DNA from 3 places in the Roseburia sp. AF02-12 genome. Region 2 is predicted to be linked to each of the others. Evidence: predicted binding sites of a transcription regulator. Region 2 holds the regulator's gene; each other region holds the start of a gene.
What was found. The regulator Rex, encoded in region 2, represses fermentation and respiration genes when NADH is low (regulators of the CRP and FNR family bind a similar motif). The targets are predictions, from matches to a motif close to ATTGTTAANTANTTAACAAT.

Region 1 (7,762 bases), 880 kb from region 2:
CTTTATCACGAGGTATGCCTTGCCATGCAGACCCCTCCCAAGAAAATGCCTTACCGGATTCTTCCGGCTTCTAAATGTCTCGCTGCCTATCACCTGGGAGACTGGGATGATATTTCACTCGCTTATGACAGGCTGCGCAGCTACATGAAGCAGCACCAGATTACTTCATCCGATGGCAGATTCTATGAAGAAGAATTGATTAACGCTACCATGACGGATAAACGAAGTGAATACCTTACCCGCATTATCGTCAGAATCTAAAAAGCAGCATTACTTTTTTATTTTCCTGTAATGCTGCTTATCTATTTTACAGTGCCCCAAGAATCTCTTTTGCCCGGTCTATCTGCTCCTTTGTAGGCGGGTCTACGCCTTCTAACTGATATGGAATTCCAAGTTCCTTCCATTTAAAGACGCCTAAGGTATGATATGGCAGCACTTCCACCCGCTCTACTGTCTTAAGGGTATCAAGAAAACTTCTTAAGCGGTGAAGCTCATCCTCTTCTGTTGTAATACCCGGCACCAGCACATGGCGGATCCACATTGCTTTGCCATGGTCTGATAAATAAGCTGCCATTTCCAGAATATTCTGATTGGTCTGTCCGGTGAGTTTCCGGTGTGCTGTATCATCCATATGCTTAATGTCCAGCATAAAAAGGTCTGTATATTTCATCAGCTCATCAAATTTACTTTTAAACGGTTCTTCCATGGAAAATGGATTGCCGGAGGTATCGAGACAGGTATTTACCCCTTTTTCTTTTGCCAGCCGGAACAGTTCTGTTACGAAATCTATCTGTAAAAGAGCCTCTCCACCACTTACGGTGATTCCGCCCTTTTCTTTCCAATATGTTTTATAGCGAAGCGCCTTTTTTAACACTTCTTCCGGTGTCATCAGCTCTCCGCCATCTTTTGCCCAGGTATCCGGGTTATGGCAGTACTGACATCTCATGTTACAGCCTTTTAAAAATACAATATATCTTACGCCCGGCCCGTCTGCTGAACCAAAGCTCTCTACGGAATGGATACGTCCTTTTATTTCACTCATGTTGCCTCCTATACACCAAAATACTTACGGCTGCTTAACAACCTACGATAAAAATGTGCAGGCTTTTTTCATTAAGCCTGCACATTCTGCTTTACCTGAATCGCGGAAAAATCGTATGCTCCCCGCAGTTCGGTTACTGTCTTAAATTACATACGCTCATGACAGGTACGGGCAATAACATCAAGCTGCTGCTCTTTTGTCAGGTCGATGAACTTAACTGCATAGCCGGATACACGGATTGTGAAGTTTGCATACTCTTCTTTCTCCGGATGCTCCATTGCATCAATAAGCTTTTCTTTGCCAAATACATTAACATTCAGATGATGTGCACCCTGATCAAAGTATCCGTCCATTACATTTACAAGGTTATCGATTCTTTCCTGCTCGTTGTTTCCAAGTGCGCCAGGATTGATGGTCTGTGTATTGGAAATACCATCTAATGCCCACTCATATGGAAGCTTGGTCAGAGAGTTTAAGGAAGCTAAAAGTCCGTTCTGCTCTGCACCGTAAGATGGGTTAGCTCCCGGTGAAAGTGGTTCGCCGGCTTTACGTCCATCCGGCATAGCTCCGGTTGCTTTACCATATACTACGTTAGAAGTAATGGTAAGGATAGAAGTTGTAGGCTCAGAATCACGATAAGTATGATGTTTCTTTAATTTATCCATGAAAGTCTTAAGCAGCCATACTCCGATTTCATCTGCACGGTCATCATCATTTCCGTACTTCGGGAAGTCTCCTTCGATTTCGAAGTCTTTTGCAAGTCCGTTCTCATCACGTACGACTTTTACTTTTGCATATTTGATTGCAGAAAGAGAATCGATAACATGTGAAAATCCTGCAATACCGGTTGCAAAGGTTCTCTTTAAGTCGGTATCCATCAGAGAAAGCTCTGCTGCTTCATAGTAATATTTATCATGCATATACTGAATCAGGTTCAGTGTATTTACATAGATGTCTACTAACCAGTCCATCATCTTGTCATATTTTGCCATTACTTCATCATAGTCAAGATATTCAGCTGTAATTGGTGCGTAGTTTGGTCCTACCTGCTCGCCTGATTTTTCATCAACACCACCGTTGATTGCGTAAAGCAGACATTTTGCAAGGTTTGCACGAGCGCCGAAGAACTGCATCTCTTTACCTGTCTGTGTAGCAGATACACAGCAGCAGATTGCGTAATCATCGCCCCATACCGGTTTCATTGCATCATCGTTCTCATACTGGATTGAGCTTGTTTCAATCGAGATACGTGCTGCATAATCACGGAAGGTCTGTGGCAGTCTGGATGAATAGAATACAGTAAGATTTGGTTCCGGTGCCGGTCCCATATTCTCTAAAGTATGAAGGAAACGGAAGTCTGTCCTGGTTACCATGGAACGTCCGTCTACACCTGTTCCTGCTACATCAAGGGTTGCCCATACAGGGTCACCGGAGAATAACTGGTTATAAGAAGGAATACGTGCGAATTTAACCATACGAAGTTTCATTGTGAAATGGTCAATCAGCTCCTGAGCCTGCTGCTCGGTAAGAATTCCCTTATCCATATCTCTCTTAATATAAATATCAAGGAAAGTAGAAACACGTCCTACTGACATTGCTGCACCGTTCTGTGTCTTGATTGCTGCAAGGTATCCGAAGTATAACCACTGAACAGCCTCTTTTGCATTGGTTGCAGGTCTTGAAATATCATATCCGTAAATCTCAGCCAGTTTCTTCATGTCTTCCAGACATTTAATCTGCTCTGCAATTTCTTCTCTTAAACGGATGACATCATCTGTCATCTGTCCGCATCCGCAGTTGGCTTTGTCCTTCTTCTTCTCAGCGATTAAGTAATCCAGTCCGTATAATGCTACACGACGGTAATCACCTACAATACGTCCACGACCGTAGGTATCCGGAAGACCTGTTAAAATCTTAGCATGACGAACCTTCATCATTTCCGGTGTATAAGCATCAAATACTGCTGTATTGTGTGTCTTATGATACTTGGTGAAAATTTCTTTTAATTTATCATTTACTTCATAACCGTAGGTCTCACATGCCTGAACAGCCATCTTGATTCCACCATATGGCATGAAAGCTCTCTTTAATGGTTTGTCAGTCTGAAGACCAACTACCTGCTCTAAATCTTTTAAGCTTTCATCGATATATCCCGGACCATAAGCTGTAATTCCGGTTACAACCTCTGTCTCCATATCAAGAACGCCGCCCTTGGCACGCTCTTCTTTCTGTAATTTCTGAAGTGCCCCCCATAGCTTGTTGGTTGCATCTGTCGGCTCAGCTAAAAAGCTCTCATCTCCATCATATGGAGTGTAGTTGTCCTGAATGAACTGACGAACATTGATTTCTTCTTTCCAGAGACGTCCTTCGAATCCATCCCACTCTTTCATTTCAATCATTACGATATCCTCCTAAAAAAATGTATTCAGTATGAACACTGAATGGTTACTAAATTTACTGTCAACAGACTTTTTATTCATTGGTTTGAATTAGTCTTGTTTAACTGTAGTTAGTATATACTGACCGTTATTTTTTTGTCAATATCTTTTGGTGTTCAAAATAACATACAAAAGAAAACGAGCCAGTCCTCCAGGTTCATCGCCCAGACGGTCGGCTCGTTTTCGTTATACTTCATGTGGTTTTTCCACTTATCCGTCAGTCATATAACGGTTTTATCATAGACTATTTCTTTTCTGATTGCAATAGCTTATGAAAACTTTTTATCAACTATTTTTTCCGTTTTATCTGTTCTTTCGCTACAATACTTTGGAAAGGAAGTCGCAAAGACGCGGATTCTGTGGATTGGCGAAGAATTCTGCCGGTGTATTCTCTTCCTGAATCTGTCCTTCATTGATAAACATGACACGGCTTGCCACTTCTCTTGCAAATCCCATTTCGTGCGTTACCACTACCATAGTCATTCCGTCCTGTGCCAGTTCTTTCATAATTTCAAGAACTTCTCCTACCATTTCCGGATCCAGTGCGGAAGTCGGCTCGTCAAATAACATGACATCCGGATTCATTGCCAGTGCTCTTGCAATTGCAATACGCTGTTTCTGTCCACCGGAAAGCATTGCCGGATAGGTATCTGCTTTATCAGACAGTCCGACTCTCATCAAAAGCTCGTCCGCACGCTTAGATGCCTCTTCCTTATTCATAAGTCCGGTCTGAACCGGTGCCAGCATGATATTTCCTTTTACGGTATAATTTGGAAACAGATTGAACTGCTGGAATACCATTCCAATCTTCTGACGCATCTTGTTGATGTCTACGGATTTATCCGTGATATCTGTTCCTTCAAAAGTAATCACACCGGAAGTCGGCTCCTCTAAAAGATTTAAGGAACGTAAGAATGTGGATTTACCACAACCGGATGGTCCGATGATGGCTACTACCTCTCCCTGGGCGATTTCTGTGGAGATACCATTTAATACATTTACATTTCCAAAGGATTTACACAAATCCTTTACTTCAATCAATACCTTCTTATCGCTCATTTGTTCTCAACCTCGTTTCCAGTTTATGTACACCAGCCGTTAAAATCATAACGATTATCAGGTAGATAATTGCAACACCGAACAATGGTAAGAACGGGTCATAGGTCTGGCTACGGATGATATCGCCACCCTTTGTCAAATCCGGGATTGCAATATATCCACTGATGGAAGTCTCTTTCAGTAAGGTAATAAACTCATTTGCCAGTGCCGGAAGTACATTCTTAAATGCCTGTGGCAGAATAATCAGACGCATGGTCTGCGAATAATTCAGTCCGAGGCTTCGTCCAGCTTCAAACTGTCCTTCGTCTACAGACATGATTCCGGAACGTACAATCTCTGCCACATAGGCAGCCGAATTCAAACCAAAAGCGATTACAGCCACTGCAATCTTATTATCGAGTGCAACCAGAATAATATAGTACATAATCAAAAGCTGTACCATCGTAGGGGTTCCACGCCATATGGTAAGATACACTTTACATATAAAATTCAAAACATTTAATCCACCATGTTTATCATGGGTGGAACGGATAATTGCGACTAAAAATCCAACCACAATACCCAGAAGTACTGCAAGCACTGCAATAAGCAGTGTATTGCCAAGGCCACGTAACAGATAAAGATATCTGTCTTTCTCTATAAAATCCTGTTGAAAGCTGCTTAAAAAATCGCTCAAGGTCTTTCCTCCTATACCGATTATTTATTTCTTACTACAATAACCTGGCTTGCTGTTGCATAAGTATCTGTAAAGTCAATGTTCTTAAGACGGTCTTCTGTTACAGTCATTCCTGCTGCACCAAAATCTGCTTTACCGGAAGATACTGCTGCGATGATTGCATCAAATTCCATATCTTCAATCTCTAAATCATAGCCAAGCTTGTCACAGATTGCTTTTGCGATATCTGCATCGATACCAACTACGTTGTCACCATCATAATATTCGTATGGCTCAAACTGCGCATTGGTTGCCATGGTAAGTTTTCCGTTTGGATATTCTGTTCCCTCCGGAGTCTCATATGGATGCTCTCCTGTTTCATCACCAATATAGTTGCTGATGATAGTATCGATTGTTCCGTCTGCTTTTAACTCTTCGATTGCTTTGTTGAATTCGTCTGTTAAATCTGTGTTATCTTTTGCGATACAGATTGCATATTCCTCTGCATCAAAGGTATCATCTAAGATTTTCAAGTCATCATTCTTCTCAACAAATGCCTCTGCAGGCTGCTTGTCGATGATTACACAGTCGATCTTACCGGTCTTTAATGCCTGGATTGCATCAGAACCTTTGTTGTAACGCTCTACGGTGCTTCCTTCGTCCTCGTATGCTGTTGCATCGGCATCTCCGGTTGTTCCAAGCTGAACACCGATTTTCTTTCCCGGAATGTCATCCTTGGAATTTACTGTGTTTGCAGCTACAGATGAGCCACATCCTACCATTGCTACTGTCATTGCTGCAGTTAATAAAAGTGCTGCAAATTTCTTCATGTTCTTCATATTTATTCCTCCTCTGATTATAATTATGTGAATTTATATTTCATACAGCATCATAAAATATATCAACATAACGCCTAGTATAGCATGATTCCGCCTATTTCACAAGTACCCGGAGAGTATTTGTCTGCATTTAAAAATACATTTTTCCATGTATTTTTAAACAGGCGGTACCTCAGTAGTTTGCATATTCGCTTCATAATTGTTATAATGTGCCAAGAAAAGTGATGATACTTGAGGAGGTTTTTTCATGAAGCGATTTGGCAGAATTATGTTCTGTTTTCTTCCGGCTCTGCTGGCATTTGGCCTGCAGCAGCTTATCTCCATTCCGGCAGTAGGGCTTGCCCTGCTGGGTGGTTTTTATACCAAAGGGGCAACTTCTATCGATGACTGTATGGATGCATTTTTAAATATTATTTCCACCGCCAATTTTAATGCCGGTGTCAGTGCAGCCTACGGTACTGTTGCCCTTGTGGTATTTGCCTGCTGGTATTATAAAAAGTTCCGGCAGACAGAACCGGAAAATGTACGGAAACCATTTAATATTCCGGTTATCTTCGGCATTCTTATTACTGCAGTAGGATTACAGTATATTACCAATTACATTGTATCTTTTACTGCAGCCATTAACCCGCACTGGCTGGAATATTACACTAACCTGGTAGAATCGGTGGGACTGGATAAGCCTTCCCTGATTCTGGTTCTCTATTCCGTTCTGATTGGACCTGTCTGTGAAGAACTGATTTTCCGTGGACTGACTTTGAAATATGCCAAAAGAGCAATGCCTTTCTGGGTTGCTAACCTCTTGCAGGCACTGCTCTTTGGTGTGTTCCATATGAATATGATTCAGGGTGTTTATGCTTTTGTGGTAGGAATTGTTCTTGGATTTATCTGCGAGAAAAGCCGCAGCATTTATCCTTCCATGCTTTTCCATATCCTCTTTAACATCTGGGGAACCTTCTCCCCGGACTGGTTTATGTATAAAGCAGATACCGTTCCGTTCTTCTTCCTGTGGTTCTTTGTTGGTGCCGGACTACTGGTTGCAGGACTGCTCCTCTTTTTCTTTGGAGTAAATAAAAAATATCCCAAAATTGAAAATTCTTATTATTCTTAATATCCTTTTGCAATTTTCTTTCCCTGCAAAAGGCTCTGGTTTTGATTTACAAAGGAGCGTGTCCGCTCTTTTAATAATAATTTTCGTCCTTCCGGGGTTCTTGTATATACCACATGGTATGGTCCAAGAGCCCTTTTCATATGCTTTTCAAAAATCAGGGCACGCTCCTTTTGTCTTCCGAATATTTCCGGGACACTGTAACACTCTCTTGATGTGCCAAAGATTTTTTCCCGGATAAGAAGATACCTTGGATTATCAATAACACCCCACAATTCTTCCATGCAGGCAGAATAGGTTGTCTTATCTCTGGTGGTTCCACCTTTAAGCCAGGTACCTACCACAAGTCCGTTAAAGGATTCTACTTCTGTCCTGCAATGGGCACCATCCTCTAATTCCCCGCATTCCCTCAATGCATCTAGCATTGCTTCGCTAAGCTGTTTCATCCGTCTTGCCGGGGTGCTGAATTTAAACAGACGTATCCCCTGATAGACAATTCCGGCAAATGCAGCTAACAGCGCAATTCCAAGTAACAGGAAAGCCGGATGATTACCAAGCTTCTGTGCCATCATTCTTCCACTCATTAAGAGTATTGCAAGTATCACCTGTATGATTTCTATA
Region 2 (7,762 bases):
GGTGATGAACTGGGTGTCAGCCGTACTCCGGTAAGAGAAGCCTTAAGGCAGCTTGAACTGGAAGGCCTTGTCAGAATCATTCCAAACCGCGGAGCATTCGTAGAGGGAATTACGAAAGAAGACGTAAAAGATATCTATGAAATCCGTGCACGGCTGGAGGGACTTTGCACAAAGTGGGCGGCAGACAGAATTACCAAGGAGCAGATAGCGGAACTGGAAGAAAACATTTTTCTGGTGGAATTTCATGCTAAGAAGGAAAATTATGCACAGATATTGGAGCTGGATAATAAGTTTCATGAGGTGCTTTATGAAGCTTCCGGAAGCAAAATGTTAAAGCATGAATTGTCTGCATTTCATCATTATGTGGAAAGAGTTCGAAAAATCACTTTGTCAATGCCGGATCGTGTGGTAAAATCAAATGATGAACATAAAAGGATTGTAGAAGCATTGAAACAGCATAATGCAAAAGAAGCAGAACTGCTTGCAACAAGCCATATGTTAAATACTATTGAAAATATGGATAATTATGGCTGGGACAATCTGCTGAAATAGTAAATGGAGGATAGAAAGATGGACAAAATTAAAATGACTACCCCTTTGGTTGAAATGGACGGAGACGAAATGACAAGAATCCTTTGGAAAATGATTAAGGATGAACTGTTATTACCATTTATTGATTTGAACACAGAATATTATGACCTGGGTCTTGAACATCGTAATGAAACGGATGACCAGGTAACTGTAGATTCTGCAAATGCAACAAAGAAATACGGTGTTGCAGTAAAATGTGCTACCATTACACCAAATGCAGCACGTATGACGGAGTACAACTTAAAGGAAATGTGGAAGAGTCCGAATGGAACTATCCGTGCAATGTTAGATGGAACGGTATTCCGTGCACCAATCGTTGTAAAGGGAATTGAGCCATGTGTTAAGAACTGGAAGAAACCGATTACCATTGCAAGACATGCTTACGGTGATGTATACAAGGCTTCTGAACTGAAGATTCCGGGACCGGGAAAATGTGAACTGGTTTATACAGCAGAGGACGGAACGGAAACAAGAGAGCTGATTCATAACTTTACCGGAGCAGGTGTTGTCCAGGGACAGCATAACTTAAATGATTCTATCGAAAGCTTTGCAAGAAGCTGCTTTAGCTATGCACTTTCTACCAGACAGGATTTATGGTTTGCAACCAAGGATACCATTTCCAAAAAATATGACCATACTTTCAAAGATATTTTCCAGGAAATCTTTGATGCGGAATATAAAGAAAAATTCGAAGAAGCAGGAATTACCTACTTCTATACCTTAATCGATGATGCGGTAGCCCGTGTGATGAAAGCAGAGGGCGGCTTTATCTGGGCATGTAAGAACTATGATGGGGATGTTATGAGTGATATGGTATCATCTGCATTTGGTTCCCTTGCCATGATGACTTCCGTACTGGTATCACCGGCAGGATATTATGAATATGAAGCTGCACACGGAACAGTTCAGCGTCACTATTATAAACACCTCAAGGGAGAAGAAACATCCACCAACTCCGTAGCAACTATTTTTGCATGGACCGGAGCACTTCGTAAGAGAGGTGAATTAGATGGCAACCAGGAGTTAAGCACATTTGCCGACAAACTGGAAAAAGCCTGTGTAGATACGATTGAATCCGGAAAGATGACCAAAGACCTTGCACTGATTACTACAATTGAAAATCCGACTGTATTAAACAGTGAAGACTTTATCAAGGCAATCCGTGCTACATTAGAGAAAATGTTATAAATTTTATACTCCGGGAGGGCAGAATAGTGTGCCGTCCCGGAATTTTCAGCTATAAAAAGCCCCTTGTAAAGAATGCTTTACTTATGGGGCGAAGAGAAAAAGTGAGGAGACTTCCATGATTTTAGCCTGTCAGAATATCAGTAAATCCTTTGGGACAGACACCATAATACAGAATGTTTCTTTTCATGTAGAAGATAATGAGAAAACAGCAATTGTCGGCATCAATGGTGCCGGCAAATCTACGTTATTGAAAATTATAGTGGGAGAGCTGGCACCGGACAGTGGCGAGGTAACCGTTGCAAAAGGAAAAACCATCGGTTATCTTGCCCAGTATCAGGATAAAGACAGCAACGAGACCATTTATAATGAAGTGCTTCATGCCTGCGATGCATTAATCGAAAAAGAAGAAAAGCTTCGTAAAATGGAAGAAGACATGCAGCATGTAAGCGCAGATGAATTAGAGAAATATATGGAGCAGTATAACCGTTTCAGCCATGCCTTTGAATTAGAGGGCGGACTGACTTTTCGCAGTGAGATAAACGGTGTGTTAAAGGGACTTGGTTTTTCGGAAAATGATTTCGGAAAGAAAATGTCAGAGTTATCCGGAGGACAGAAGACCAGAGTGGCATTAGGCAGACTTCTGGTAACCAAGCCTGACATTATCATGCTCGACGAGCCGACCAACCACCTTGATATGGCATCCATTGCATGGCTTGAAAACTATCTTTTGAATTATAAAGGAGCCGTAATTATCGTAGCCCATGACCGTTATTTCTTAGACCGGATTGTTACGAAGGTAGTGGAAATATCCCGCCATACGGCAACGGTATTTCCGGGAAATTATACCGCATATGCGAGGCAGAAGGAAATACAGCGGGAAAGTCTTTTGCGACAGTATTATAACCAGCAGCGGGAAATCAAGCACCAGGAAGAAGTAATATCCAAGTTAAAATCCTTTAACCGGGAAAAGTCCATTAAGCGTGCGGAAAGCCGTGAGAAGGCATTGGATAAAATAGAACGTATTGAGAAGCCAATCGATGAAAAAACAGATATGCATATTACATTGGAGCCGGAAATTACCAGTGGAAATGATGTACTTTCGGTGAAAGGTCTTTCAAAATCTTACGAGCATAAACTGTTTTCAAACATTGATTTTCAGATTAAGCGAGGGGAAAAAGTTGCTTTAATCGGAAATAACGGTACCGGGAAAACCACCATTTTAAAGATAATCAATGGAATTGTAGACGCAGATGCCGGGGAGATAAAGCTTGGAAGCAATGTGGAAATCGGATATTACGATCAGGAGCATCAGAACTTAGACCCGGATAAGACGTTATTTGATGAAATTGCAGATGCTTATCCGAATCTGAAGGCAACGAAGATTCGAAATGTGTTAGCGGCATTTTTATTTACGGATGATGATGTGTTTAAGCGGATTCGTGATATCAGTGGTGGAGAAAGAGGTCGTGTTTCACTGGCAAAACTGATGTTATCCAATGCGAACTTCTTAATTTTAGACGAGCCGACCAACCACCTTGATATTATGTCAAAGGAAATTTTAGAGTCAGCCATCAATTCCTATACCGGAACGGTGCTTTATGTATCCCATGACCGTTATTTTATTAATAAAACTGCCAGCAGAATTCTTGATTTAAAGAATGAAACAATTCTAAATTATATTGGAAATTACGATTATTATCTGGAGAAAAAGGAAGTTCAGGAGTTAGCGGCGTTTGGCACAGCTACACAGGATCGTGCAGACAATTCAGTGGCAAAAGGAAATGTCATTGTTTCCGATGGAACTGGAGAAAATAATGGAACAGAGCAGATATCCGGCGGAGGAAAACAGAAGTTAAGCTGGGAAGAAATGAAGAAACAGCAGGCAGCAAAACGTAAGCTGGAAAACGAATTAAAGCGTACAGAAGATGAAATTGCTAAGAGAGAGGCAAAGATAGAAGCATTAAATGATGAACTGTCAAAGCCGGAGGTAGCATCAAATTCCTATGAATTAAACAAAATCCATGAGGAGCAGATGCAGGAAGAGGCAGCTCTGGAAGAACTCTATGCAAAATGGGAAGAATTAAGTTTACAGAAAGATTGTTAAAGTTGTAACACATTGACATCCTTTCGGCAAGAAACTATAATTATTGTAGGGTATTGAGAGCAGGAGGAACTGGCAGAATGAGCAAAGAAATATCACAGGCAGTAATTCGTAGAATGCCAAGATATTACCGATATCTGGGGGAACTTTTAGATGAAGGGGTAGAACGTATTTCATCGAATGAACTGAGTGCAAGAATGAAAGTGACCGCATCGCAGATCAGACAGGATTTAAATAATTTTGGTGGTTTTGGACAGCAGGGATATGGTTACAATGTACAATTTCTGTATGAAGAAATTGGAAAGATTATGGGATTAAATGAACAGCATAATATTATTATTATTGGAGCTGGTAACTTAGGACAGGCACTTGCCAATTATGTGAAGTTTGAAAAACTCGGCTTCGTCATAGTAGGATTGTTTGACGTGAATCCGGAGTTATGCGGAAAATCCATTCGTGGCAATAAAATCGAAATGATTGATAAACTGGAAGAATTTGTAAAGACACATAAGGTAGATATTGCTACACTGACTATGCCGAAAGAAAAGGCAGATGCTGTGGCAAACCAGCTGGTAAGCCTTGGTGTACATGCAATCTGGAATTTTGCCCATGTAGATCTGGAAGTGTTGGATGAAAATGTTGTAGTGGAAAATGTACATTTATCAGACAGCCTGATGCAGTTATCCTATAACATGACAAAGAACAAAAGGAAAAAGGAAACGCTGGAATAGAGGTGTTTTGCATGAAAGATGACAAGGAATTTCTGGAAGCATTAGAAAGCAGAAAAGTACCAATACTTGTATTGGATCAGAAATGGCACAGGCTTTTTGCTTTAAGCGGAAAAACCAGTGAAATCAAGCAGCTGGAAGAAAAGTTAAATCAGTTGTTAGAACAGCAGGGAAAGCTTAATAATGATTTGAAAGAACTGAAAAAGACAAAGAATCGGTTGATGAAAAGCATTGTTGTCAACATGGAAGGAACTCATGAGGAAAATGAGGGGGATATTTCTTCCAGAAAATTAGATGAAGACAAGAGACTGATTGATGAAGTCAATGTCAAAATGGAAGAAATTGAGGATGAATTAATTGAACTTCCACGAAATATAAACAGTGCAAATCAGGAACTTATGTTAGAAAGCATGCGTTACTGCTATGAGAGACTAAGACAGAACAGCAAAGAAGCAGATGAAATTACGGCCTGGATTGATAAGGTAAGGGTAGAACTTAAGAAAAATATCATCAAAAAACAGAACCGTGAAATCAACAACCGGCAGATTTATTCTTATATGCATGATATTTTTGGTGTGGATATTTTAAATATATTTGATCTGCGGCAGGAAGATGAAGACCGTCTGAAGGGAAAAAAAGCGGTGGAAAATGCGGACGAAAGGAATTAATTTATGGAATATCTTGTAAATTCCCGGGAAATGAAAACATGTGATACCAATACAATCGAACATTTTAAAGTGCCATCCATGGTTCTGATGGAGCGGGCAGCACTTTCTGCGATAGAAGTAATACAGGAAAAAGAAATTTCATGTAACCGCGTGCTGGTAGTGTGTGGAACCGGAAATAACGGCGGCGATGGTATGGCAATTGCAAGATTGTTATACTTATCCCACATTCCGGTTGAAGTATATCTCTATGGAAATAAAGCACATTTTTCAAAGCAGGCAAAAGAACAGTATGAAATCTTGACATCATATGGTGTACCATTTATTGATGAAATGGAGGATGCAAATTCCTACAGCCTGATTATTGATGCGTTATTTGGCATAGGATTATCACGAAAATTAGATGATGAACTGGTGCACTTGATGGAACGGCTAAACCAGAGCAGTGCCCACCGGCTGGCGGTGGATATACCATCCGGTGTCTCGGCAGATAATGGGGCTGTATTAGGTGGTGCATTCAAAGCAGATGATACCGTAACCTTTGCTTACTGCAAGACCGGAATGGTATTATTTCCTGGTGCAGAATACTGCGGAAATATTACGGTTAAGGATATCGGAATTGGAGAAGAAAGCTGGTTAGATAAAAGACCTGCAGCTTATGCAATCACAAAGGAAGATCTAAATTCTTTAAATAATCGTGCTGCTGATTCGAACAAGGGAACCTTTGGAAAAGTCCTTCTGGTTGCCGGAAGCGTGAATATGGCAGGTGCGGCGGTTCTTGCAGCAAAGGCAGCTTATCGCAGTGGCTGTGGTCTGGTGAGAATATATACACCGGAAGAAAACCGTATTATCTTACAGACAGCAGTGCCGGAGGCAATTCTTACTACCTATTCTGCAAAAAAGGCTGATACACAGCAACTGATAGAATGTCTGTCCTGGGCAGATGTTATTATTTTAGGACCTGGAATTGGCAAAAGTGATGTGGCACACAGTATTGTAAAGACGGTACTTAAGAATGCGGCAGTACCAATGGTAGTAGATGCCGATGCATTAAATATCATAGCAGAGCAGACCGAACAGCTTCTTCGCCCGCATACAGAACTGGTATTAACGCCACATCTGGGGGAAATGTCCCGGTTAAAACAGCTTGCCGTTTCCTATATCAAAGAAAATATTGAGCAGGTTGCGGAAGATTTCGCAAGGGAATATAATGTAATCTGTGTTTTGAAAGACAGCAGAACGGTAACGGCAATTCCTTATGGGAAAACATTTATTAACCGGAACGGTAACAGCGGAATGGCTACTGCGGGAAGTGGTGATGTACTGAGCGGAATTATTGGAAGTCTGATGGCGCAGGGCTTATCTGCAGAGCAGGCGGCACCGCTTGGGGTATATGTACATGCGGCGGCAGCAGATGAACGGAGCAAAACAGTTTCAAAGCATGGACTGACTGCAGGCGAAATTATAAACGGATTATCCGATGTGTTGTCATAATAATAATTTGAGGTGAATGAAATGAAAAGATATAGCAGGGTATATGCCAGCGTGAATCTGGATGCGGCCATTGAGAATATGGAGGCAATGCACCGGCTTTTAAAGAAAGATACCAGCATGTTTGCGGTAATTAAAACAGATGGATACGGACATGGTGCAACGGAACTTGCCCGTGTATTAGAGCCGCTTCCGTATCTCCATGGCTTCTGTGTGGCCACAGTGGAAGAAGGCGTAATTTTAAGAAATCATGGAATTAAGAAGCCGATTCTGATTCTTGGTTTTGCATTCCCGGATGAATATGAGATTATTGTAGAACAGAAATTAGAGCCTGCCGTATTTACGTATGATATGGCAGTTGCACTTTCTGAAGCTGCAACAAAGAAAAATCAGGATGTGGCAATTCACATTGCAGTGGATACTGGAATGAGCCGGATTGGTTATCAGGTGGAAAAAGAAAATGCAGGAGAGATAGCGCAAATCAGTAAGCTGCCACATATAATAATGGAGGGGATTTTTACCCACTTTGCAAGGGCAGATGAAAAAGACAAAACGGGTGCCCATAAGCAGCTTGAACTGTTTCAGAAAATGATTGCAATGTGCAAAGAAGAAGGCGTTATTTTCCATCATGCACACTGTTCAAACAGTGCAGGAATTATTGATTTGCCGGAAGCAAATATGGACATTGTAAGAGCGGGAATTACATTATACGGACTCTGGCCATCGGATGAAGTGCAAAAAGACAGACTGCCAATGCACCCGTTAATGGAATTAAAGAGTCATGTTTCTTACGTAAAGACACTGCCGGCTGGAAGGGAAATCAGCTATGGTGGAACCTATACCACAACCAGAGAGACGAAGGTGGCAACGATTCCGGTTGGTTATGGAGACGGTTATCCGAGAACTTTATCTAACAAAGGTTCTGTACTGATTCAGGGAAAAAGAGTACCGATTCTTGGCAGAGTCTGCATGGATCAGTTTATGGTGGATGTTACTGA
Region 3 (7,762 bases), 740 kb from region 2:
CCGGTCAAAGGCATCTGCAACCTGTAAAAGCTTTGTGCCGCTGCTGCGGAAAATCTTGGATGGGTCAGCAGCCTCTTCCGGAGCGGAGAGTGTAATAAACTGGGTAATGATTCTTAAAGCATCCGGTGATAACTTTATACTGTGAGTCTGCGGATTCAGATAATCTAAGCTCTTGATACGGCAGGCAAGGATTTTCTTTTCGTCTTCTTCTGTTAAAGGATCCGTTTTTTCAGCAAGCTCGGTCGGAACTAAAAGCCAGCCAAAATCATAGAGCAGAGCAGCCGTTACACAGGTCTGCTGAAAATCATCCGGCATATTTAACTGGTGAGTCAGCATGGCGACCAGAATAGCAACGCTGATGGAATGCTTGTATACATAATCCGCAGAGCTTCTTAAATTCTGCGCAAAGTTCAGCTTGTGGTCAAGACGGCCATACTGGGACAGAATCGAAGAGACCAGCGTTGGAAGCTTGTCCGGCTGTCTGCCTTTACGAATCATATCCATGCAGTCGCGAAGCTGGAACATGGAAATGGTCTGGAACTGTTCGAAAGCAATATCCTCGTCGGATAATGGCGGAACCGGTTCGGCAGGCTCCAGAATATAAATACCAATCAGCTCGAAATTCCGGATACTTTCGATACCCTGCCGGGTCAGTCTGGTGTCGCGGTCATAAAGCATGACGCCCAATTTATTATAGATAGGTTTAGCAAGACGCATGCCGGGTTTTAAGTCATCTGTCCGTATAAATAGCATAGCGGTTACCTCCTTACAAAATATGTTTTTCTCCGTTAAAATTCCTAGTTCAAATATAGCACAAGCAGAGAGGAAAAACAATCTTGGGATTGAAAAAGAAGTGTAGTTTTTCGTTGCATTTTCATAAGAAAGCCGTCTATAATAAAGGAAGAAAACAAGAGGCGTGATAAATCCATAAAAGAGGATAAAGATATGAAGAAAAACAGTAAACAACGTATGTTTTCCGCATTGCTGATACTGTTTCTGCTGATACAGATGACGGTGCAGGCAGATACCGGCACCAGGGAAAGAGTGGATCTGGCATCTAAGGACACCGGAAGCAGCGTGGAAGAACTGGAACGTCAGAGAGAGGAACAGCAGTCGCAGCTTGATTCCTTGAAAGAATATCAGATAAATCTTTCCGATGAACTGACGGAATTAAATAATGGATTGCAGGAAATCAGCAACGAACTGGCGGATACCCAGGATGAAATTGCGGCGAAAAATGTGGAGATTGAAGCAGCAGAAAGCCGGATTGCAGAGCTGACAACACGTTCTGAGAGCCAGTACGAAGCCATGAAGAAAAGAGTACAATATATGTACGAAAATGGTAATCAGTCTTACCTGGAGCTGCTGCTTGGATCAAGCTCCTTTTCGGATTTTTTAAACCGGATGGAATATGCCAAATCTATTTATGATTATGACAGGCAGGAGCTTTCTGATTATCAGGATACACTGGCTGAATTAAAACAGCAGAAGGAAGATTTAGAGACGGCAAAAGAAGAACTGCTTGCGGCAGAACAGACGAAGCAGGAGCAGAAGAGCAAGGCAGACAGTCTGGTGGCAGCCCAGCAGGAAAAATTAAGTGCAGCAAAGTCGGATGTTGCAGATGCAGAGACGGAAATAGCAGACACAGATGCGGAAATCGCAAGACAGAAAGCCTATGAGGAAGAATTAGAGGCACAGAAGGCGAAAGAAGATGCTGCCCGTCAGGAGGAGATTAGGCGTCAGGAAGAGGAACTTATTAACAGTCAGCAGCCAGATGCTTCAGATAATAATGTAAATCCGGATGGGACATCCACCGGGGATAATACCACAGGAAGCGATGCTTCCGGTGGCGGAACAGTGAATACCAGTGATGTTGCCATGCTGGCAGCACTGATCCAGTGCGAAGCAGGCGGCGAAAGCTATGAAGGGAAGCTTGCCGTTGGAAGCGTGGTCATGAACCGTGTGGACAGCAGTTATTTCCCGGATACCGTGGTAGGTGTCATCTATCAGAGCGGGCAGTTCTCACCGGTAGCCAGCGGTCGTTTCGCAGTAGTGCTTTCATCCGGGGCAGATGCGTCCTGTGTGCAGGCTGCAACAGAAGTGTTAGCAGGCACAAGAACCTTAAACTGCTTATATTTCCGCAGAAACAACGGACTGATTAATGGAACTGTAATCGGAAACCATGTATTTTATTAAGGAAAGCTGAAAATCCGGCTCAATAAAGCAAGTTTCACTTGCAAAAATCCCCTTTCTATGATAACATCAGATTGTCGGGAAAGAGCCGGAAAGGCTTTCTTTTATTTTTTTTACAAAAGATTGTTAAAAAAATAACAATAGTAAAAGGCAAATTTAATTCAGAAGGAGACGAGAAAATGGCACAGAAAGTAGTTTTAGCAGGCGCATGTCGTACCGCAATCGGTAAAATGGGAGGAGCTTTAAGCAATACTCCAGCCGCAGATTTAGGCGCAATCGTAATCAAAGAAGCATTAAACAGAGCTGGTGTTAAACCAGAACAGGTTGATGAAGTAATGATGGGATGTGTAATCCAGGCAGCACAGGGACAGAACGTTGCACGTCAGGCTTCTATCAAAGCAGGTTTACCAATCGAGGTTCCTGCATTTACATTAAACGTAGTTTGTGGTTCTGGTTTGAAATGTGTAAACGAAGCTGCAAACATGATTATGGCTGGTCAGGCAGACATCGTTGTTGCAGGTGGTATGGAGAACATGTCTATGGCACCTTACGCTATGACAAAAGCTCGTTTTGGATATCGTATGAACAATGCAACAATTATCGATACCATGGTAAATGATGCATTAACAGACGCATTTAATCATTATCATATGATGATTACAGCAGAGAACGTATGTGACAAATACGGAATTACCCGTGAAGAGTTAGACGAGTTCTCAGCAAACAGCCAGCAGAAATGTGAAAAAGCAATTGCTGAAGGCAGATTCAAAGACGAAATCGTTCCTGTACCTGTTAAGGTTAAGAAAGAAACTGTTATGTTTGACACAGATGAGGGACCACGTCCAGGCACAACTGCTGAGTCATTAAGCAAATTAAGATGCTGCTCTGGTAAAGAGGGCGGACTTGTTACTGCAGGTAACGCTTCCGGTATCAACGATGGCGCAGCAGCAATCGTTGTTATGAGCGAAGAAAAAGCAAAAGAGCTTGGTGTTAAACCAATGGCTACATGGGTTGCAGGAGCACTTGGCGGAGTTGAGCCGGAAATCATGGGTGTTGGACCTGTTGCTTCTACAAAGAAAGTTCTTGCAAGAACCGGAATGTCTATCGATGATTTCGACTTAATCGAGGCAAACGAAGCATTCGCTGCTCAGTCAATTGCAGTTGCAAGAGATCTTGGATTTGATATGTCTAAGGTAAACGTAAACGGTGGTGCAATCGCACTTGGACATCCTGTTGGAGCATCTGGATGCCGTATCTTAGTTACATTGCTTCATGAGATGCAGAAGAGAGACGCTAAGAAAGGTCTTGCTACTCTGTGTATCGGTGGTGGAATGGGCTGCTCAACAATCGTTGAGAGAGACTAATTCACTCTTTCTGAATAAGTAAATATACCCGGGAAGTGCAAAACGCTTCTCGGGTCTTGCGTTGCAAGTTATAACCCAGAAGGCTTTCGTTTTCGGGTAAATATAATACATGAATTTTTAAGGAGGACTAACATGAAAGTTGGCGTTATTGGTGCAGGTACCATGGGACAGGGCATTGCAAAAGCATTTGCTCAGGTAGAAGGATATGAAGTAGCTCTTTGCGACATCAAGCAGGAATGGGCTGATGGCGGAAAAGAGAAAATCGCAAAAGGATATGCAAGACTGGTAGAAAAAGGAAAAATGACACAGGAAACTGTTGACGGAATCCTTGCTAAAATCACACCAGGTTTAAAAGAGAATCTTTGCGCAGACTGCGATTTAATCGTAGAAGCAGCATTTGAAGATATGGGCGTTAAGAAGACAACATTCCAGGAGCTTGATAAGATTGCTAAACCAGAATGTATCTTTGCTTCTAATACATCCAGTCTTTCTATTACAGAAATCGGAAATGGTCTTACCCGTCCAATGGTAGGTATGCATTTCTTCAACCCGGCAGACAGAATGAAATTAATCGAAGTTATCGCTGGTGTAAATACTCCTGCTGAAACAGTAGAAGCTATTAAGAAAATCTCTGTAGAAATCGGAAAAACTCCGGTACAGGTAAATGAAGCTGCAGGTTTCGTAGTAAACCGTATCTTAATCCCAATGATTAACGAAGCTGCATTTATCAAAATGGAAGGTGTATCTGATATCGCAGGTATCGACGCAGCTATGAAGCTTGGCGCAAATCATCCAATGGGACCTCTTGAGTTAGGTGACTTCATTGGTCTTGACATCTGCCTTGCAATCATGGATGTACTTTACAACGAGACAGGCGACAGCAAATATCGTGCATGTCCATTAATCCGTAAAATGGTTCGTGGTGGTAACCTCGGCGCTAAGAGCGGAAAAGGATTCTATGTATACAACGCTGACCGTACAAAGACCCCGGTTGACGCTCAGTAAAATAAAATTTATGGAGGATTTCAGAACATGGATTTCAGTTTAGATAAGAAACATGAAATGGCGAGAACTCTGTTCAGAGATTTCGCAGAAAACGAAGTAAAACCTCTGGCTCAGGAAGTTGATGAGACAGAAGTATTCCCACAGGGAACAGTTGATAAAATGGCAAAATTTGGTTTCATGGGAATTCCGGTACCAAAGGAGTACGGCGGACAGGGATGTGACCCATTAACCTATGTTATGTGTGTAGAAGAGTTATCTAAAGTTTGTGGTACAACAGGTGTTATCGTATCTGCACATACTTCTCTTTGTATCGACCCAATTATGACTTACGGTACAGAAGAGCAGAAACAGAAATATGTAAAACCACTTGCAACAGGTGAGAAGCTTGGCGCATTCGCATTAACAGAGCCTGGTGCTGGTACAGATGCCCAGGGAGCACAGACCAAGGCTGTATTAGATGGTGATGAGTGGGTATTAAACGGATCTAAATGCTTTATTACAAACGGTAAAGTTGCAGACGTTTATATCGTAATCGCAATCACAAGTGTTACCGAAGATAAGAGAGGAAGAAAGAAGAAGAACTTCTCTGCATTCATCGTGGACAAGGGAGCTCCTGGATTCTCCTTCGGAACAAAAGAAAAGAAAATGGGTATCCGTGGATCATCTACATACGAGTTAATCTTCGAAGACTGCAGAATTCCAAAGGAAAATCTGTTAGGACCAGAAGGAAAAGGATTCCCAATCGCTATGCATACTCTGGATGGCGGACGTATCGGTATCGCAGCTCAGGCACTTGGTATTGCAGAAGGTGCATTAGACAGAGCAGTTGCATACACCAAAGAAAGAAAACAGTTTGGTCGTTCTATCGCTCAGCAGCAGAATACCCAGTTCAAGCTTGCTGATATGGCAACCAGAATTGAAGCAGCTCAGATGCTGGTTTACAAAGCTGCTATGGCTAAAGCAACACAGAAGGTATATTCTGTAGAAGCAGCAAAAGCAAAATTATTCGCAGCAGAAACCGCAATGGCAGTTACTACAGAAGTAGTTCAGTTATTCGGTGGATACGGATACATCAGAGAATACGATGTAGAGCGTATGATGCGTGATGCTAAGATTACAGAGATCTACGAAGGAACAAGCGAAGTTCAGAGAATGGTTATTTCTGGCGCATTATTAAAATAGTTTCTGACAGATCGGCGCAAAAGGATTTTAAACGAAAAATCATGGCGCACACAAATTAAAAATATAAGGAGTGAATATACCGTGAAAATAGTTGTATGTGTAAAACAGGTACCAGATACAAAAGGCGGAGTAAAATTTAATCCGGATGGTACTTTGGATAGAGCTGCAATGCTCACTATCATGAACCCAGATGACAAAGCAGGTCTGGAAGCAGCATTAAGATTAAAAGATCAGTACGGTGCAGAAGTTACTGTACTTACCATGGGACTTCCAAAGGCTGATGAAGTTCTTCGTGAAGCAATGGCAATGGGCGCTGACAAGGGAATCCTTGTAACAGACCGTGTATTAGGTGGTGCAGATACCTGGGCTACTTCTACTACAATCGCTGGTGCATTAAGAAACCTTGACTATGATTTAATTATCACAGGTCGTCAGGCTATCGATGGAGATACCGCACAGGTTGGTCCTCAGATCGCAGAGCATCTTGGACTTCCGGTTATTTCCTATGCACAGGATATCAAAGTAGAAGGTGACAGCGTAATCGTTGAGCGTCAGTTTGAAGATGGATATCATGTATTAAAAGCAAAAATGCCTTGCTTAGTGACAGCATTATCTGAATTAAACGAGCCGCGTTACATGACTCCAGGCGGAATCTTCGATGCATTTGACAAAGAAGTAACTGTATGGGGCAGAGCTGACCTTAAAGACGTAGATGATTCTAACCTTGGTCTGAAAGGTTCACCGACCAAAATCGCAAAAGCATCTGACAAAGTTCGTAAAGGTGCAGGCGAGAAGGTTGCTCTCGATACCGACGAAGCAGTATCTTACTTAATTGGCAAATTCAAAGAGAAACATATCATCTAATAAAAATAAGGAAAAGTGGTGAATAAAATGGGTTTAGAAGAGTATAAAGGAGTATTTGTCTTTGCACAGCAGGTAGACAACACATTAAATGGTGTTGCTTTTGAGTTACTTGGAAAGGGCAAAGAACTTGCAAAAGATTTAAATACAGAAGTAACTGCAGTATTAATTGGTTCTGATGTGAAAGGTCTTGCAGATCAGCTTGCTGAGTACGGCGCTGATAAAGTTATCGTAGTAGATGATCCGGAACTGAAGAACTACAGAACAGAGCCATATGCACATGCATTAGCATCTGTAATCAACGAATTCAAACCAGAAGTTATGTTAGTTGGTGCAACAGCAATCGGTCGTGACCTTGGTCCTACTGTATCTGCAAGAGTTGCAACAGGTCTGACAGCTGACTGTACTGTTCTTGAGATTGGTGATTTTCCAATCAATCCGGTTGGAAACCAGGAGCAGAAACACAATCAGTTACTGATGACCCGTCCTGCATTCGGTGGAAATACCATCGCAACAATTGCTTGTCCGGATAACCGTCCTCAGATGGCTACTGTACGTCCGGGCGTTATGCAGAAAATTGCTCCAATCAAAGGTACAAAAGCAGAAGTTATCGAGTTCAATCCAGGATTTACACCAAACAACAGATATGTTGAAATCATGGATATCGTAAAAGAAGTTAAGAATACAGCAAACATCATGGACGCTAAGATCTTAGTATCCGGAGGTCGTGGAGTTGGTTCTAAAGAAAACTTCAAACTGTTAGAGGACTTAGCAGAAGTTCTTGGTGGAACAGTAAGCTGCTCCCGTGCAGTTGTAGAGAATGGATGGCTTCCAGTTGACTTACAGGTAGGTCAGACAGGAAAGACAGTTCGTCCTCAGATTTACTTTGCAATCGGTATTTCCGGAGCAATCCAGCACGTAGCTGGTATGGAAGATTCTGATCTCATCATCGCAATCAACAAAGACGAAGATGCTCCAATCTTCGACGTTGCAGATTACGGTTTAGTAGGAGACTTAAACAAGATCGTTCCAGCTCTTACAAAAGCTTTAAAAGAGGAAATGGCTGCAAAATAATCCGTTTACGGATGTAATATTTCATCTTGGATGAGTCTCATTTGAGATGTGTGATAAAAGGGTGTCATGCAAACCGGAAGATT

Region 1: the regulator Rex is predicted to act here: its motif matches at 3,565-3,584, upstream of pflB (formate C-acetyltransferase).
Region 3: the regulator Rex is predicted to act here: its motif matches at 2,316-2,335, upstream of DV740_RS06475 (acetyl-CoA C-acetyltransferase).

The regions. Positions count from the first base shown of each region.
Region 1 is NZ_QTXS01000001.1:1,465,348-1,473,109, forward strand. It holds gene DV740_RS07125 (MerR family transcriptional regulator) at 1-261, shown strand, start outside; gene pflA (pyruvate formate-lyase-activating protein) at 308-1,042, opposite strand; gene pflB (formate C-acetyltransferase) at 1,189-3,441, opposite strand; ZMP/ZTP riboswitch at 3,636-3,715, opposite strand; gene DV740_RS07140 (amino acid ABC transporter ATP-binding protein) at 3,799-4,539, opposite strand; gene DV740_RS07145 (amino acid ABC transporter permease) at 4,529-5,215, opposite strand; gene DV740_RS07150 (transporter substrate-binding domain-containing protein) at 5,236-6,033, opposite strand; gene DV740_RS07155 (type II CAAX endopeptidase family protein) at 6,281-7,144, shown strand; gene DV740_RS07160 (DEAD/DEAH box helicase family protein) at 7,141-7,762, opposite strand, start outside.
Region 2 is NZ_QTXS01000001.1:582,163-589,924, forward strand. It holds gene DV740_RS02750 (GntR family transcriptional regulator) at 1-552, shown strand, start outside; gene DV740_RS02755 (NADP-dependent isocitrate dehydrogenase) at 571-1,779, shown strand; gene DV740_RS02760 (ABC-F family ATP-binding cassette domain-containing protein) at 1,895-3,883, shown strand; gene DV740_RS02765 (redox-sensing transcriptional repressor Rex) at 3,961-4,611, shown strand; gene DV740_RS02770 (hypothetical protein) at 4,623-5,276, shown strand; gene DV740_RS02775 (NAD(P)H-hydrate dehydratase) at 5,280-6,767, shown strand; gene alr (alanine racemase) at 6,789-7,762, shown strand, end outside.
Region 3 is NZ_QTXS01000001.1:1,317,190-1,324,951, reverse strand. It holds gene DV740_RS06485 (HD-GYP domain-containing protein) at 1-753, opposite strand, end outside; gene DV740_RS06480 (cell wall hydrolase) at 946-2,196, shown strand; gene DV740_RS06475 (acetyl-CoA C-acetyltransferase) at 2,373-3,557, shown strand; gene DV740_RS06470 (3-hydroxyacyl-CoA dehydrogenase family protein) at 3,690-4,562, shown strand; gene DV740_RS06465 (acyl-CoA dehydrogenase) at 4,590-5,744, shown strand; gene DV740_RS06460 (electron transfer flavoprotein subunit beta/FixA family protein) at 5,826-6,608, shown strand; gene DV740_RS06455 (electron transfer flavoprotein subunit alpha/FixB family protein) at 6,636-7,679, shown strand.